DNA from 3 places in the Pseudarthrobacter arbutini genome. Region 3 is predicted to be linked to each of the others. Evidence: riboswitches for the same ligand, from Rfam matches in the RefSeq annotation. Region 3 holds a riboswitch; each other region holds the start of a gene.
What was found. A riboswitch is a leader RNA that binds a small molecule or an ion and turns the genes downstream of it on or off. The one in region 3 is predicted to bind thiamine pyrophosphate.

Region 1 (5,761 bases), on a different contig from region 3:
GCCGGTTACGTGCCATCGGTGGCACAGTCCCGGGCGTGGCGGGAAAGGGCTCCGCCGCAGGGGAGGCAGCCGGCGTGTCGGTGCCGTGGGAGGAAATGCTGGGCATGGTGTGTGGCGTCCTTTGCTTCGGGTGCTCCTTGCCCCGATTGTAACGCCGGTGACTGGAAGCAGCATTCAGTCAGTGCCCCCAGGTACCGATCCGTTGCCCGTGGTTCCGCCGCCTTTCAGTCCGGGTGTGAGAGAATGAACATGGCTGGAGGCCGACCCACATTCGGACTCCGGTCCGGTGGCTTGTTTCAAGACCGCCAATGATGAGCAGGGCAGGCTTCGGATTCTCTGATCCGGCTTCCCGCAATTCCATTGGTCGGCACCTGGTTGTGGCGTTTAGAACAACGGGTTTCAGGACACAGCCGACGGCTCCCACGGGCTGCCGCACCCCTCTGCCGGTGCGAACCTGGGAGTATCCACTTGACTTCTGTCAACGCCTGCGGGTTTTGACAATATGTGCCCCAATGGGTGCCGGATGTGGCGGTACGTCAGGGGCAGGAGTGTTGCCACATATGGAAAACGAACAAACACCAGCCGTTAATGATGAAGCCGTCGCCGAGGCTACGGAAGCGCCCAAGAAGGCTACCCGGACACGTCGGAAGGCAGTGCCGAAGGCCGCAGAGGCCGTACCGGTGAATGACGCCGCCGAGGCTGAGCCTGCGACGGATGCCGCTCCGGAACCCAAGACGCCGGTCCGCCGGACCCGCGCACGTAAGACGGTGGTCGCCGCCGAACCCTTGCCGGCCTTCGCTGCTGAGGTTCTGGAAGCACCTGCCGCCGTTGTTACCGAGACCGCCGTAGATACTGCCGGCGTCGAACACGCGGCCGAAGCTGCAGCGCCTGAGGCTGCAGCGGAGACCAAGCCTGTCCGCCGCCGCCGCGTGGCCACCCGCAAAACCTCGGCCCCCGACGTCGCTCCCGCGGCCGTAGAACAGACAGCTCCGGAGCAGGCAGCCCCTGAAACTGCAGCAACGCAGGCCCCGGAAGCAGAGGAGGTCGCCGCTGCGGCGCCCGCAGCAGCCGCCGTCGCCCCCGTCAACGCTGCCCCGATCAACGCTGCCGCCGCGCCGGCTGAAGAGCCAGCTGCTGCTGAGACTGCCAGCCCGTTCAGTTCACTGTTCCTTGAGCCGGCGTCCACCACATCGGTGCTTTTCCAGGCCCCCGACCTCAGCACTGTGGTCCGCCCCGCGCCGGTTGCTGCCGTGGTTGAAGAGCCGGAAGAGGACGACGCCGAAGACGGCGAAGCGGACGACGCCAACGGCCGCCGCAGGCGCCGCAGCCGTGGTCGCCGTGGACGCAGCCGCACAGGCGAAAGCGATGCTGACGGTGATAGCGAAGGCGACGAAGGCGCAGCCGAAGAAACCGATGAGGAATCCGCCGGGCAGGCCGATGAGGGCGTGACGTCCCGCCGTCGTCGTCGCCGCCGCCGTGGCGACCAGGATCTGGAACTGACCGGAGGAGAAGGCGACGACCCGCCCAACACGGTGACCCGTGTCCGCGCGCCGCGCGCCGCGACCGAAGCGCCGGTCAACAACCGCGTCACGTCTGTCAAGGGTTCCACCCGCCTCGAAGCCAAGAAGCAGCGCCGCCGCGAATCCCGCGACACCGGCCGCCGCCGCACCGTCATCACCGAGGCCGAGTTCCTGGCCCGCCGCGAATCAGTTGACCGGCAGATGATCGTCCGTCAGCGCGACGACAGAATCCAGATCGGCGTCCTCGAAGACGGCGTCCTGGCCGAGCACTTTGTCTCCAAGACCCAGCAGGACTCCCTGATCGGCAACGTCTACCTCGGCAAGGTGCAGAACGTCCTGCCGTCCATGGAAGCGGCGTTCGTTGACATCGGACGCGGCCGCAACGCCGTCCTGTACGCCGGTGAAGTGAACTGGGAAGCCGTTAACCTCGAAGGCAAGCAGCGCCGGATCGAAAACGCGCTCAAGTCCGGCGACACCGTCCTGGTCCAGGTCACCAAGGATCCCGTGGGCCACAAGGGTGCACGCCTGACCAGCCAGATCTCGCTGCCCGGCCGCTACCTGGTCTATGTACCCGGCGGCTCCATGACCGGAATCTCCCGCAAACTGCCCGACGTCGAGCGAAACCGCCTCAAGCGCATCCTCAAGGACCGCCTCCCGGAGCACGCCGGCGTCATCGTCCGCACCGCTGCCGAAGGCGCCTCGGAAGAGGAGCTCACGCACGACATCAACCGGCTGCGGGCCCAGTGGGAGGGCATCGAAAGCCAGTCCACGTCCACCAAGATCCTCGCCCCGGAGCTGCTCTACGGCGAACCTGACCTCACCATCAAGGTGGTCCGTGATGTCTTCAACGAGGACTTCTCCAAGCTGATCGTCTCCGGTGAAGAGGCCTGGGACACCATCGAGGCCTACGTCACCTACGTTGCCCCGGACCTCGTGGGCCGCCTGGAAAAGTGGACCAAGGACCAGGACATCTTCGCTGCGTGGCGGATCGATGAGCAGATCCACAAGGCCCTGGAACGCAAGGTCTTCCTGCCTTCGGGCGGCTCGCTGGTCATCGACCGTACCGAAGCCATGACCGTGGTGGACGTCAACACCGGCAAGTTCACCGGCAGTGGCGGCAACCTCGAGGAAACCGTCACCAAGAACAACCTCGAGGCAGCTGAAGAAGTGGTCCGGCAGCTCCGGCTCCGCGACATCGGCGGCATCATCGTCATCGACTTCATCGACATGGTCCTCGAATCCAACCGCGACCTTGTCCTCCGCCGCATGGTGGAATGCCTGGGCCGCGACCGGACCAAGCACCAGGTGGCCGAAGTGACCTCGCTGGGCCTCGTACAGATGACGCGCAAGCGCATGGGCACCGGGCTCCTGGAAGTCTTCGGCGAGCAGTGTGAAACCTGTGCAGGCCGCGGAATTGTCACCCACGACGACCCCGTGGAACACCGCCGCGCCAACACTGTAGCCGCGGAGCACCACGTGCAGCGTGTGGACAGCCGCCCGGAAACCCAGCGCACCGATAGCGTGCGGACTGACAGCCAGCGCCCGGACAGCCAGCCGGGTGGCCGCACTGACCGGAAGCGCCGCCGCGGACGGGGCGGCCAGCCGCTGGAAACGGCACCGGCAGCTCCGGTGCAGATCCACACGGTCCACCCGGAAGCCAGTGATGCCGAGCGACATGCCAAGGCGGAGGCCACGCGGGCAGCGCTTGCGAACATTGCGGCCGCAGCCCACGCTGCGCACCTGCACGACGACGAAGTGGCTCACGCATCAGCCGCCGCGGGCCGGCAGCCTGCGGCTGCGGTGCCGGCTCCGGCTGAGCGGTCCGAAACGGACTCCAACGGCCGTCCGGCCGCAGTGCTGACATTCGGCGGCGAGCAGGTTGTGCTTCCGTTCGTGGCGCACCACGATGACCAGCCGCACTCACCTGCCCTGACACTTGATCGCCTCGCGGAGGCCTTCGCGCACCTTGGCGAGCCGGCACCTGTAGCGGAAAGCAAGCCGTCGGCATTCCAGGCAACTGAAACCCAGCCGGCTGAACCTGCCCGCCAGCAGCAGCCAGCCGCGGCGGAGAAGGATTACTCCGACCACACCGAGGAGCCCCGCGCCCGCCGTCCCCGGCGGAACCGGAGTGCCAGCCGCGCCCAGGGCGCAGCCAACGCCACGTCCGTAGAGCATCACGAAGCCGCTCCGGCGGCTGCCGCCGGACACACCCACGCCGCCAAGGCGCCGGAGCCCGTCAAGGCTCCTGTGGCCGACAAACCGGTTGCCGCCAACGCGCCCATCATCCTGGGCGTAGGAGTTCCGGCCTCGGAGCTCTGACCAAGCAGTAGGGCAAGCCAATACAACGGCGCCCGGACGTGCCTGTGAATCACAGGCTGCGTCCGGGCGTCCGGCGTTAAGTCGCGAGGAACGCTAGGCTGGTGACTGACACGGGGTGCCGCGCAGAGAGCCGGCTGAGATCCACACCCGTTGAACCTGTCCGGTTAGCACCGGCGAAGGGATGTCTCCTTTGGCTTCAACTTCTGTCCTTCCTCCTGCAACACCCGCGGCGGCTCTGCCGGAAACCCCAGCAACCCGGGCTGAGGTCCGGCCCGCACCAGCCCGCTCTTCTGCGGTCCGGGTGCTGCGTGACGTTCCGCGGGTGCTGTCCATTGCCGGATCGGACCCTTCAGGGGGCGCGGGCGTCCAGGCCGACCTCAAAAGCATTGCAGCCCTTGGCGGCTACGGCATGGCGGCCATCACCGCGCTGACGGTCCAAAACACCCAGGGGGTCCAGGCGGTTCACGTCCCGCCTGCGTCCTTCCTGGGCCAGCAGCTCGATGCCATCAGCGATGACATCACCATCGACGCGGTCAAGATCGGCATGCTGGGCGACGCTGCGGTGATAGGCGTGGTCCGCGACTGGCTGGAAAAGGTGCGTCCCGCCGTCGTCGTTCTTGATCCGGTCATGGTGGCCACGAGCGGCGACCGGCTGCTGCAGGAGTCTTCCGAGGCGGCCCTGCGGGAGCTGCTCCCGCTCGTGGACCTGATCACCCCCAACCTGGCCGAACTGGCCATCCTGGTGGGGGAGCCGCAGGCGAGGGAATGGCACGACGCGCTCGGGCAGGGGCAGCGGTTGTCCGCCGCGACCGGTGCCACCGTCCTGGTCAAGGGCGGCCATCTCGACGGCGGTGCGTGCCCGGATGCCCTGGTCAACGCTGCCGGGCTGCTCGCCCAGGAGGTGGTGGAAGTGAGCGGGGACAGGATCCCCACGCGCAACAGCCACGGCACCGGCTGCTCGCTGTCGTCGGCCATGGCCACGGCTCAGGCCCGGCTGGGGGACTGGGAAGCCGCACTACGGCAGGTGAAGCCCTGGCTGGTGGGCGCGCTGCAGGCCTCTGACCAACTTGAGGTGGGCGAGGGCAATGGCCCCATCAACCACTTCCACCACATGCAACAGATTCCGGCAGTCGGCGAGTTCGCAGAGACGCTGCGCCGGGCGTCGGAGCCGGATCTTGCAGCCATCTACGGGCTGGATTTCATCCGCGACCTGACGGCCGGCACGTTGGCTGAGGAACAGTTCGCCTATTACCTCGCCCAGGACGCCATCTACCTCAACGGCTATTCGCGGGTCCTCGCCCGGGCCAGCGCGCTGGCGCCCACGGAAGCCGCCCAGCTGTTCTGGGCAAAGTCGGCCCAGCAATGCCTTGAGGTCGAGTCCGAACTGCACCGCACGTGGCTAAGCACCAGGACAGTGGACTCTGTCCTGGGACCTGTCACCAAGTCCTACGTGGACCACCTGCTGGCGGCCTCGGCCTCCGGCAGCTACGCGGTGCTCGTTGCGGCGGTGCTGCCGTGCTTCTGGTTGTATGCCGAAGTGGGACAGACCCTCCACGAGGAGTTCCTGGCTGCGGGTGCACCGGCAGCACATCCTTATGCCGACTGGCTGCGGGCCTATGCTGACGAGGATTTCGCCCAGGCCACGCGTGACGCCATCGCCTTGGCTGACGACGCCGGCCGGAGTGCTTCCGCGGATGAACGGGCGGCGATGCTGGTGGCTTTCAGGCAGTCGTGCCGGTTTGAGGTGGAATTCTTCGACGCGCCGCGAATTCATTCCTGACAGGCTGCGGCCCGTGCGGCCTGTACGATAGTCAGGCACGGTTTTGGATTGTCAGTGCAGTACCTGCTTGTGGGTCCTATCACAGACAACCTGCCGTAACCAGCCTCATTTGCGGCCGAAGGCAAAATTAGCGTATTCTAGA
Region 2 (5,761 bases), 330 kb from region 3:
GCGGCGGACCTGCAGGAGCCCGCCACGCCGGAGGAAAAACGGTCGGCGCGCCGGCTCCGGTTGCAGGCGCCGTCCTGGGAGGCCCCGCTGCACATAGTTCCGGGCGTCCCCACCATGGTCCTGACGGGTGGGTGGGAACCGCTCTACGAGGAGATCGCCGGATATCTGCAGGAAACCGGTGCCCTGCACCGCATCGCTGCGGGAGGACACCGGCCCCAGGACTCTGCCGAAGGTGACCGTGCCATCCGGTCCTTCATCGCCGACGTCGGCAGGTCACGCTCGGTTCAGGCTTCCTGAGCCGTCAGCTCCCGGCCGGGATCCGAAGCTCGGGGAGGTAGACCTTCCCGCCGGCGGCCAGGAACTCCGCACTCTTTTCGCGCATCCCGCTGTAGGCCTCGGCGATGGCCGCCTGCGAATCGGCGGAACCGTATTCGTCCCTGATGTCCTGGCTGATCTTCATGGAGCAGAACTTCGGGCCGCACATGGAGCAGAAGTGGGCGGTTTTGGCCGGTTCGGCGGGCAGCGTCTCGTCATGGAAGGCCTCCGCCGTGACCGGGTCCAGGGACAGCGCGAACTGGTCGCGCCAGCGGAACTCGAACCTGGCCTTGGACAGGGCATCATCCCGTTCATGGGCGCCGGGGTGGCCTTTGGCCAGGTCTGCTGCGTGGGCGGCGATCTTGTAGGTGATCACACCGGTCTTCACGTCGTCCTTGTTCGGGAGGCCAAGGTGTTCCTTGGGCGTGACGTAACAAAGCATCGCCGTGCCGTACCGGGCGATTTCCGTGGCGCCGATGGCGGACGTGATGTGGTCATAGCCCGGGGCAATATCAGTAACCAGCGGCCCCAGCGTGTAGAACGGGGCGCCCTTGCAGAGTTCCTGCTGGCGTTCCACGTTCTCCCGCACCAGGTGGAACGGGACGTGCCCGGGACCTTCCACCATGACCTGCACATCGAATTCCCACGCCCGCTGGGTCAGTTCGGCCAGGGTGTCCAGCTCGGCGAACTGGGCGGCGTCGTTGGCGTCCGCCGTCGCTCCCGGGCGCAGTCCGTCGCCCAGGGAGAACGCGACGTCGTACTTGGCGAAGATCTCGCACAGCTCGTCGAAGTGCGTGTACAGGAAGTTCTCCTGGTGGTGGGCCAGGCACCAGCCGGCCATGATCGCGCCGCCCCGGGAGACGATGCCGGTGACGCGGTTGGCCGTCAGCGGCACGTAACGCAGCAGCACACCGGCGTGGATGGTCATGTAGTCCACGCCCTGCTCGCACTGCTCAATCACCGTGTCCCGGTAGATCTCCCACGTCAGGGCGTTGGCCTCGCCGTTGACCTTCTCCAGCGCCTGGTAGATGGGCACCGTACCGATGGGCACAGGAGAGTTGCGGATGAGCCATTCCCGGGTGGTGTGGATGTCATCGCCGGTGGACAGGTCCATCACCGTGTCAGCCCCCCACTGCGTGGCCCACTGGAGTTTGTCCACTTCCTCGGCGATGGAGCTGGTCACGGCCGAGTTGCCGATGTTGGCATTGATCTTCACCAGGAAGGCCTTGCCGATAATCATCGGTTCGGATTCCGGGTGGTTGATGTTGTTGGGGATGATGGCCCGGCCAGCCGCCACCTCGCTGCGGACCAGTTCCACATCACAGTTTTCGCGGAGGGCGATGAACTGCATTTCGGGGGTGATGACCCCCTGCCGCGCATAGTGCATCTGGGTGACGGTCTTGCCTTCGACGGCGCGGCGGGGGACCGGTTGCGCGCCCTTCCATTCCGCAGAGGCTGCGCCGCGGCGCACGGCCGACTTGCCGTCGTCGAGCAGGTTCCGCTCCCGGCCGCTGTAGGGCTCGGTGTCTCCGCGGGCTGCGATCCACTCTGAGCGGAACGGGTTGAGGCCCACCACCGGATCGCTGCCCGGTCCCGCCGTGCGGTAGGTCCGGAAAGGCCCGTTCGCCTCGCCGTTTGGCGACGGTTCGAGGGCGATCTCGGTCACGGGTACCCGGATCCCGGTGGCCTCATCGTTGATAAACGCCAGCGAGTGGGACTTCAGTGACTGGGTTTCAGGCTGGAGCGTTTGATCCACGTCGGCCCCATTTTGGGCAGGGATGAGCTGTGTTTCTTGTGTATTCAATGAATACTCACTTCCTTCGCCGGCATTACCCGGACAGGTTCAACGGTCGCAGGCTGCGTCAGCCCGATCTCAGCCCCTGCAAGGGCTCCCGTGTGGTCAAGTCGAAGCTACCACAGGCCGAGGGTGGACTGGTGACAGCAATCACCGGAAAGCGGTCGCAATCTGTCTGCTCCGACACTTGAATTAAATTGAAGCTTCAAGTAAATTGGAACCATAGCCGCCTTCCATCAGAAGGCCAACGGACCGGGAGTGTTCACATGACTGCAGAAGCCACCAGCCGGGATCTCCTTCCTGCCGACCTCTCCATGGGCACGGTGATGCTCAAGGTGGGCGACATGAAGCTGATGACCGACTACTATCAGCGTGCGCTCGGCCTGGAGGTCGTCGCGGAACAGGACGGCGGCGTCTATCTTGGCCGCCTTCAACGCCCGCTGGTCCATCTCGCGGCCGCTCCGTCCTTGAATCTGCCGGGCAGGGGAGAGGCCGGGCTGTTCCACACCGCACTGCTGTTTGACGACCAGGCTTCGCTGGCCGCCACAGTAGCCACCGCCGCCCAGTACGAACCCCGATCCTTCACCGGCAGCGCCGACCACCTCGTCAGCGAGGCCTTCTACTTCAATGACCCGGAAGGCAACGGCATCGAACTGTACTGGGACAGGCCCCGCGAAAACTGGTCCTGGAACGGGAAGGATGTAGTGATGGACAGCCTGGCACTGCCGCCGCAGCGCTACCTCGAGCAGCACCTGACCCAGGAATCCGTGGCCGGCCAGCGGGCCAGCGAAGCCGGCGTGGGCCACGTCCACCTCCGGGTGGGCGACGTCCAGTCAGCGCACGATTTCTACGTGGGTACGCTGGGCTTCGAAAAGACAGCCGGGTGGCACGGGCAGGCACTGTTTGTCTCCGCGGGCCGGTATCACCACCACATGGCCATGAACGTCTGGAACAGCCGCGGAGCCGGTCCCCGCAAGAACACCCTGGGCCTCGGCGAAGTGCTCATCGAGGTCCCTTCCGGGGATGACGTCGGAGCGCTCGCCGACCGCCTGAAGGTCGCCGGCGTGGCCTCGCACCACACGGGCGCCGAGCTTCGCTTCGAGGACCCGTGGCGCAACAATATCCGTGTCGCCGTCCGCTGAGTGCGGATGCCAAATGTGCGGCCTGCCTTGTACTAGGCTGATTCTGAACGGCCGGGGCGGCACTTGCTGCTGCCCTTCCAGGCCGCACCGTCGACGGAATGAGGGCTGTTCCCATGGGCTTCACTGAAATTTTTGTTTCCACTCACGATGCCGCACTGAAGCGGGCGGACGTCCTGGACGCAGGCGGCTCCCCGGCGGGCCAGGCCCTGCGGATTCCCGGAATCAGCGATTTCGAAATCGAGCAGCTTGGCGATCTTGCCGGCGTTGCGGTGCACGCCGGTGGCGCGGACTACGAACTGGCCATGGTTGACGTGGCCAGTGATTCCCTCCTCGGGGTCCCGCGGGCCATGGTGCGTGCGCTCGCCGACCTGCTCAGCTACGAGACTGAAGGCGAAGGCAATGTCCTGGACGACGTCGCTGAAAAGTGGGCCGCCCAGGATGACATGCCGTTCGGCGCAGCCGAGGCCCGGACGTATGTCCAGCAGTTCGCTGAGCTTGCCAACTCCGTCGATGACGCCGCACGCACCGGCGTGTATGTCTGGTCGTCGTAGGCCGGCCGTGGCCCGCCGGGTCCGCCCGGCTGCCCCATCCCGACGTGTCAAGTCGAAATCCGGACGCTGATCTGGCACAATAAACAGGTACTCGATCTGCGTGGCCCCTCTCTCCGCGTCCGGATCCTGTCCTTCGAACCCTCAAGTATGGCCCGCCCCACGGGTGCAGAACGTCGGTTCACCCCTTTTCTGAAACAGGAGTGACCACAAAAGTGGCCGTAAAGATTCGCCTTAAGCGCTTTGGCAAGATGCGCGCACCGTACTACCGCATCGTCGTCATGGACGCACGCTCCAAGCGTGACGGCCGTGCCATCGAAGAGATCGGCAAGTACCACCCCACCGAAGAGCCCTCATACATCGAGGTGGATACGGACCGTGCCCAGTACTGGCTCGGCGTCGGCGCACAGCCGTCCGAGCAGGTTGCCGCGATCCTGAAGATCACCGGTGACTGGCAGAAGTTCAAGGGCCTGCCGGGCCAGGAAGGCACCCTGAAGACCAAAGCTCCGAAGGCTGCCTTTGTTGCCCCGGAAAAGGGTTCCGTGATCATCCCGGAAGCCATCACCAAGAAGTCGAAGCAGTCTGACGCAGCCGAGGCCCCGGCCGAGGCAGAGACCACCGAGGCTGAGTAGATTGCTGGCAGAAGCGCTCGAACACCTCGTCCGGGGAATCGTTGATTCGCCGGAAGATGTCAAGGTCAGCTCGAAGAACAACCGCCGCGGGGACACCCTCGAGGTTCGTGTTCATCAGGATGACCTGGGACGGGTGATCGGCCGCCAGGGCCGCACCGCACGGGCATTGCGCACCGTTGTGGCGGCACTGGCAGACGGCGAGCCGGTCAGGGTCGACGTCGTCGACACCGACCGCCGCCGCTAAGCGCTCGGCAACATCAGTTTTTTGCTCCGGCCCTTCCACCAGCAACGGTGGAGGGGCCGGAGTGCTTTCACCACAAGACCGTGGAGAATCCACAACCGAAACAGAGGAACAGATGCAGCTTCAGGTGGCACGAATCGGCAAACCGCATGGAATCCGCGGCGAAGTGACGGTCCAGGTGCTGACCGACGCTCCGGGGGACCGGTTTGTTCCCGGTACCGAGTTTGTGGTGGAGCCTGCATCGGCTGGCCCGCTCATTGTTGAGGGTGCGCGCTGGAACAAGGACATCCTGCTGCTCGCATTCGAAGGAATCGAGACCCGCAACCAGGCAGAGACCCTGCGCGGCGCCAAGCTTTTCATCGAAACCGAAGAGCTGGACGAGGACGACGACGAAGGCTGGTACGAGCACGAACTGGTAGGGCTCGAGGCGCGCGTCGGGTCGCAGGTGGTCGGCAAGATCGCCGCCCTGCACACCTTGCCCGTCCAGGACCTGCTCGTTGTTGAAACGCCGGACGGCAAGGAAATCCTTGTCCCGTTTGTGGAGCAGATCGTTCCGGAGGTCAATGTGGCCGATGGTTTCGTCCTGCTGACGCCGCCGGAGGGTCTCTTTGAGGTCAACGACGGCGAAGCCGGCCCTGGTGAAGCGGAGGAAAACGCGTAGATGAGAATCGACGTCGTCAGTATCTTCCCGGAGTACCTGGCGCCCCTGGAGCTCTCGCTCATTGGCAAGGCCCGCCAGGACGGCCTGTTGGACCTGCGCGTCCATGACCTGCGTGATTTCACCACCGACAAGCACCGCTCAGTGGACGACACCCCGTACGGCGGCGGCGCCGGCATGGTGATGAAGCCTGAGCCTTGGGCGCAGGCGTTGGCTGCCGTTGCCGCAGCTGCTGTCGCCGGAGCCGGCGAAGCCGCACGGGGCGCCGAGGCCACGGCGGCCGAGCCCGCCAAACCGGTTCTGATCGTCCCGTCTCCGGCAGGGGAGCGCTTCAACCAGGCCCTGGCCCATGAGCTCGCAGAAGAGGACCAGCTGGTTTTTGCCTGCGGCCGCTATGAGGGCATCGACGAGCGTGTCATCGAGTGGGCGG
Region 3 (5,761 bases):
GCCGGAGCCAGGAGCACTCCGTGGCGGAAGAATCCGGTGGCAACCATCAGCCCGGCAATGTCCGCTGTGTTCCCCGTCCTTGGTGCGGAAGACGGTACGCGGCCGAGGAGAGGGGCGTTGTCCGGGGTCGCAGGCCTTGCCCGCGCTGTGCATTCCAGGAGTTCAAGCTCCGAGACGGCCGGCACCAGGACCTGGGCGTCCCGCAGCAACTGGTAGACGCCGCCCGCCGAGACAGCAGCGTCGCCCGTCCCGGCGAGCGCGTCTTCTCGCTGCGTAGCGCCGATCACCACCGTGCCGTCCTGCCGGGGAACGATGTAGACCGGCACACCATGGACCATTCCGCGGACAGTGGAGGTGAGGAGCGGGCGCAGGTGCTGCGGAACAGCCAGCCGCAGGATGTCACCGTAGACGGGCCGCAGGGGCAGGTGCAGTCCAACCGGCAGGCCATCCAGCGACGCCGCCTGCAATCCGTTGGCCACGACGGTCTCCCGGGCCTGGACAGTTCCGCCGTGGGCGAGCTTCACGCCGATGACGCGGCCGTCCTCCCAGAGCAGGGCAGCGGCACGTTGGTCAACGGCGAATCCCGCGCGGGCACCTGCCACGGCGGTTCCTGCGCCCGGTTCGTGGATGGCCAGGACTTCCTGGAGGCACGCCACGAGTTTCCGTGGATCCACCTGGTGGTCGGCGGAGATGTCCAGGGCGCAGGATATGGCCGGGCTGAGCAGGGATTCCCTGGTCCTGGCCTCACGGACAGTCAGGGGTTCCACCACCAGGCCGCTGGCCTGCTGCACGGCCCGGAGGTCCATCAGTGCCCGGCGGTCCGCAGCGTCCGCGCCGATCGCGAGGGTCGGCGTCGTCAGATATCCGGTATCGCCAGCCCCGGCCAGGGCGAGGTCGGCCGCAAAGGCAGGCCACAGGCCGGAGGATGCCAGCATCAGCTCAAGGAGGTCTTCCTCCTGGTAATGCAGTTCGCTCACAGGGGCCAGCATGCCGGCGGCTGCCCAGCTGGCGCCGTTGCCGGGCGCGTCATCGATCAGTACGACGGAACGGCCGGACCGCCGGACTTCCCAGGCTATGGCGTGGCCGATGACTCCGCCGCCGATGACGGCCACGTCGGCGTGCAGGGCGGTGGCCGGGCTGGCTGGTGCAGGCTCAGGTGGGCTGCTTATTGCGGGGGGCATATGTTCCTTCCCTACGCCGGTACTAGCCGGATCAGGTCAAGCGGTCGGCTCTGACGCCCTCTCAGCCCGGCCGCTTTGTGACGGCTGCAACGGGCTCCCGCAGTACCCGCCCAGTTTAGGGGACTTAGGCTGGTTTCCATGAACGCGCAATCCTTCGCCGCTGCAGGCACGCCCTCCGCCCCCTCCCCCGCTCCCGAATCCTTGGCCGGAACAGACCCCGCCGTCGGCATTAACACCGGCCTCCCGCACAGCGCCAGGCTGTACCTGTGCACTGACGCGCGACGGGACCGCGGGGACTTTGGCGAGTTTGTGGACGCGGCGTTTGCCGGCGGCGTGGACATCATCCAGCTCCGGGACAAGGCAATCGAGGCGGCGGAGGAGCTGGAGCTGCTGGCCGTGCTTCGGGCCGCGGCCGAACGCCACGGAAAGCTGTGGGCAGTCAATGACCGTGCCGATATCGCGCTGCTGTCCGGCGCCCCCGTTTTCCACATCGGGCAGAAAGATCTGCCTGTCGCTTCCGCCCGCACGCTGCTCGGGGCACCAGCCGCGATCGGCCTTTCCACGCACACCGCCGAGCAGATCGAAGGCGCCATCCGGCTGTCCGGTGGGCTGACTGACCAAGGCGGCCTGGACTACTTCTGCGTAGGACCGGTCTGGGCCACTCCGACGAAACCGGGCCGGGCCGCCGTCGGCCTTGACCTGGTGCGGTACGCGGCCGAAGCCGTCCGCGCTGCCGGTGGCACCCAGGCCACGCTGCCCTGGTTTGCCATCGGAGGCATCGATCTCGGCAACGTGGAGCAGGTGGTGGAGGCCGGCGCCGGCAGGATTGTTGTGGTGCGTGCCATCACCGAAGCCGCGGACCCCGCAGCGGCGGCCGCGGCACTCCTGGCGGCCCTGGACGCCGGCGCATCCTGACAATCCCCCGCGTGGCGGGCGGCGGGCGTGCACGATCCGTGGAAATCGAGCTAACCTGATTTTCGTGTCACATCATAGGTTGGCCCCCAATGTCCACGAGCAGACGAACGACCTCGCGGCGGCGCTGAGCGCCCTGCGGACCGAGCTGGAACTGCCGGGGCCCTACCCGGCGGAGGCGGTCCGGGACGCGGAAGCGGCGGTGGCCGCACACGAGTTGCCGGGTGCCGACCTGACGGAAGTGGCCTTCCTCACTATCGATCCGGCGTCGTCCACCGATCTGGACCAGGCGCTGTTCATCGAGCGTGCGGGCACTGGCTACAGGGTGCTTTACGCCATCGCTGACGTGCCGTCCTTTGTCCGCCCCGGCGGCGGACTCGACGCAGAGACCCGGCGCCGCGGCCAGACGTTCTACGCCCCTGACGGCCGTATCCCGCTGCACCCGGAAGTCATCAGCGAAGGGGCAGGCAGCCTTCTGGCCGGCCAGCTGTGTTCCGCCTACGTCTGGGAGTTCGGGCTGGACGACGCCGCGCAGGTCTCCACTGTGAGCGTCCAGAGGGCCACCATCCGCAGCCGGGCCAAGCTGAGCTACAAGGGAGCCCAGGCCGAACTCGACGCCGGGACGGCCGGCCCTGTCCTGCAGCTCCTGAAGGAAGTGGGCCTCAAGCGCGTTGAACTGGAGCGGCAGCGTGGCGGCGCCAGCCTGAACATGCCCGAGCAGGAAATCGTGCAGCTGCCCGACGGCGGCTACCGGATTGCCGCGGCGCCGCAGCTTCCGGTGGAGGACTGGAACGCCCAGATCTCCCTGATGACGGGGATGGCGGCGGCAAACCTGATGCTGGCGGGAGAAGTGGGCATCCTGCGAACCATGCCCGCCCCGGACGAGCGCTCCCTGCGTCACTTCCGCCTCCAGACTGAGGCATTGGGCAAGCCGTGGGACGGCAAGATCAGCTACGGCGAATACCTCCGCAGCCTTGACCCGACCGAACCCCGGCAACTGGCCATCCTGCACTCCGCCGGCATGCTGTTCCGCGGTGCCAGCTACACGGCGTTCGACGGCACAGTCCCGAAAGACGCCATCCAGTCCGCCATCGGCGCTGCCTATGCCCACACCACGGCACCGCTCCGGCGTCTGATCGACCGTTTTGTCCTGGTGATCTGCGAAGCCCTGAGCAACGGCAAGCCGGTACCGGACTGGGCGCGGGAAGCCCTGCCGTCCCTGCCGGAGATCATGGCCGGATCCGACCAGATGGCATCGCGGATGGAACGCATGGCGCTGGACACCGTGGAGGCCGCGCTTCTGGTCAACCATGTGGGCCAGGAATTCGATGCGATCGTGATTTCCGGCTCCAAGCCGCAGAAGGGCAACGGCAACGGGAAAAACGGCAACGGCACCAAGAACGGCGCTGCGAAAAACGGAGCCGCAAAAAACGGAAACGGCCCCTCGGGGATCATTCAGATCGCCGAGCCCGCCGTGACGGCCCGGTGCGGCGGCGACCTGGAATCCGGCACCAAGGTGCGGGTCCGCCTGATCTCTTCCGACATCGCTGCCCGCGAGGTCCACTTCGAGCTGCTGGCCTAAAGGTTTTGCGCGCCGCCTGATCGGCCCAAAGCCGGGATTCAGGGTCCGTGCGGCTAGACTGAAGAAGTAGATATGGATGCCCGGTCGTTGATTTCCTTGATTTTGAATTCAACAAGCCCGCCCCTACGCGATCTTGAGATGCACCCGTTGGTCACCAGTGCCAGCATTTTGATAGCCCGCGATCGGCTTCCACTGGAATTGCTTGCGCGCTTCGAGCGTGCTCCGGAACGGCCACGTTGGCCGGCCCGTTGAGCAGGCAGCGCCAATGCCCAAATGAATAAGGAAACTCCCCTGTGAGTGAATTGCATACCCACCAGATCCTGACTGACGACTCCGGCATCGAGACGATCGAACCCGAAGAAACCATCATCTCGGACGAGAAGCCGCACGAGATCGAGGAGAAATCCTTCGCTGACTACAACGTCCGCGCCGACATCGTGGAGTCCCTCGCCGACGCCGGGATCACCCACCCCTTCCCCATCCAGGCCATGACCCTGCCGGTGGCGCTTTCGGGCCACGACATCATCGGGCAGGCCAAGACCGGCACCGGCAAGACCCTCGGCTTCGGCATTCCCGCGCTGCAGCGCGTGGTGGGTCCGGACGACGCCGGCTACGACAAGCTCGCCGTTCCGGGTGCACCTCAGGCCCTGGTCATCGTGCCCACCCGCGAGCTGGCCGTCCAGGTGGCCAATGATCTCCAGAACGCTTCCCGCAAGCGGAACGCCCGCATCACCACCATCTACGGCGGCCGTGCCTACGAGCCCCAGGTGGAGGCCCTGCAGAACGGCGTCGAGGTAGTCGTCGGTACTCCCGGCCGCCTCATCGACCTCTACAAGCAGAAGCACCTGGTCCTGAAGAACGTCAAGATGGTCATCCTTGACGAGGCCGACGAAATGCTGGACCTCGGCTTCCTGCCGGACGTGGAAACCCTCATCGCCGGTACCCCTGCAGTCCGCCAGACCCTGCTGTTCTCTGCCACCATGCCCGGCCCGGTCATCGCCATGGCCCGCCGCTACATGACGCAGCCCACCCACATCCGGGCCGCTGATCCGGACGACGAGGGCCTCACCAAGCGCGACATCCGCCAGCTCATCTACCGTGCCCACAGCATGGACAAGATCGAGGTTGTTGCCCGCATCCTGCAGGCACGCGGCCGCGGCCGGACCATCATCTTCACCAAAACCAAGCGCACCGCCGCGAAGGTTGCCGAGGAGCTCGTGGACCGTGGCTTCGCCGCCGCCGCCATCCACGGTGACCTGGGCCAGGGCGCCCGCGAGCAGGCGCTCCGTGCCTTCCGCAACAACAAGGTGGACGTCCTGGTGGCCACCGACGTCGCCGCCCGCGGCATTGACGTCGACGACGTCACGCACGTCATCAACTACCAGTGCGTTGAGGACGAAAAGATCTACCTGCACCGGGTGGGCCGCACCGGCCGCGCGGGCAACAAGGGCACAGCAGTGACCTTCGTTGACTGGGACGATATGCCGCGCTGGGGCCTGATCAACAAGGCCTTGGGGCTCAGCGTCCCGGAGCCCGTGGAAACGTACTCCTCCTCCCCGCACCTGTACGAAGAGCTGGACATCCCGGAAGGCACCAAGGGTCGCCTGCCCCGCAACAAGCGCGTGCTGGCCGGCGTCGACGCCGAGCTCCTCGAGGACCTGGGCGAGACCGGCAAAAAGAACACCCGTCCCAGCGGTGGCCGTGACAGCGGGCGCGACAGCAACCGCGACGCCGGCCGCTCCGGTGCTCGCGACAGCAGCAGCCGCCGCACCAGCGAGCCCGGCGGACGCTCCGGTGACCGCCGTCGTCGTACCTCTGATGCGGCGACCGCCGGCACCAGCCCCGCCCCCGAACCGGCTGCTGCGGCTCCGGCCGAAGGCGAAGTGGACCCCCGTGCCCGCCGCAGCCGGACCCGCACCCGCCGCCGCAACGGCGAAGTGGTGGCCGGTGCCGACAACGGCCCGCAGCAGCGCAGCACCGAGGCATAACAGCCTCGATGACTGACACCGTCTGGGCGCCGGACGGCAGCAACCTGGTGGTTCACGCGGACAACGCGGAGTTCCTCCCCTCGCTGCCGGACGGCGCC

Region 1: it holds a riboswitch for thiamine pyrophosphate, as region 3 does, so the genes downstream of both, thiD (bifunctional hydroxymethylpyrimidine kinase/phosphomethylpyrimidine kinase) here and thiO (glycine oxidase ThiO) in region 3, are expected to answer to the same signal.
Region 2: it holds a riboswitch for thiamine pyrophosphate, as region 3 does, so the genes downstream of both, thiC (phosphomethylpyrimidine synthase ThiC) here and thiO (glycine oxidase ThiO) in region 3, are expected to answer to the same signal.

Annotation. Positions count from the first base shown of each region.
Region 1 is NZ_JBTNDQ010000019.1:29,964-35,724, reverse strand. It holds gene ACX80V_RS19000 (vitamin K epoxide reductase family protein) at 1-106, opposite strand, end outside; gene ACX80V_RS18995 (Rne/Rng family ribonuclease) at 561-3,839, shown strand; TPP riboswitch at 3,941-4,038, shown strand; gene thiD (bifunctional hydroxymethylpyrimidine kinase/phosphomethylpyrimidine kinase) at 4,021-5,619, shown strand.
Region 2 is NZ_JBTNDQ010000001.1:15,958-21,718, reverse strand. It holds gene ACX80V_RS00120 (alpha/beta fold hydrolase) at 1-297, shown strand, start outside; gene thiC (phosphomethylpyrimidine synthase ThiC) at 302-2,119, opposite strand; TPP riboswitch at 2,114-2,221, opposite strand; gene ACX80V_RS00110 (VOC family protein) at 2,377-3,252, shown strand; gene ACX80V_RS00105 (hypothetical protein) at 3,366-3,803, shown strand; gene rpsP (30S ribosomal protein S16) at 4,016-4,432, shown strand; gene ACX80V_RS00095 (RNA-binding protein) at 4,434-4,676, shown strand; gene rimM (ribosome maturation factor RimM) at 4,789-5,334, shown strand; gene trmD (tRNA (guanosine(37)-N1)-methyltransferase TrmD) at 5,335-5,761, shown strand, end outside.
Region 3 is NZ_JBTNDQ010000001.1:347,115-352,875, forward strand. It holds gene thiO (glycine oxidase ThiO) at 1-1,181, opposite strand, end outside; TPP riboswitch at 1,172-1,292, opposite strand; gene thiE (thiamine phosphate synthase) at 1,320-2,096, shown strand; gene ACX80V_RS01610 (RNB domain-containing ribonuclease) at 2,161-3,675, shown strand; gene ACX80V_RS01615 (DEAD/DEAH box helicase) at 3,969-5,663, shown strand; gene ACX80V_RS01620 (DNA-methyltransferase) at 5,672-5,761, shown strand, end outside.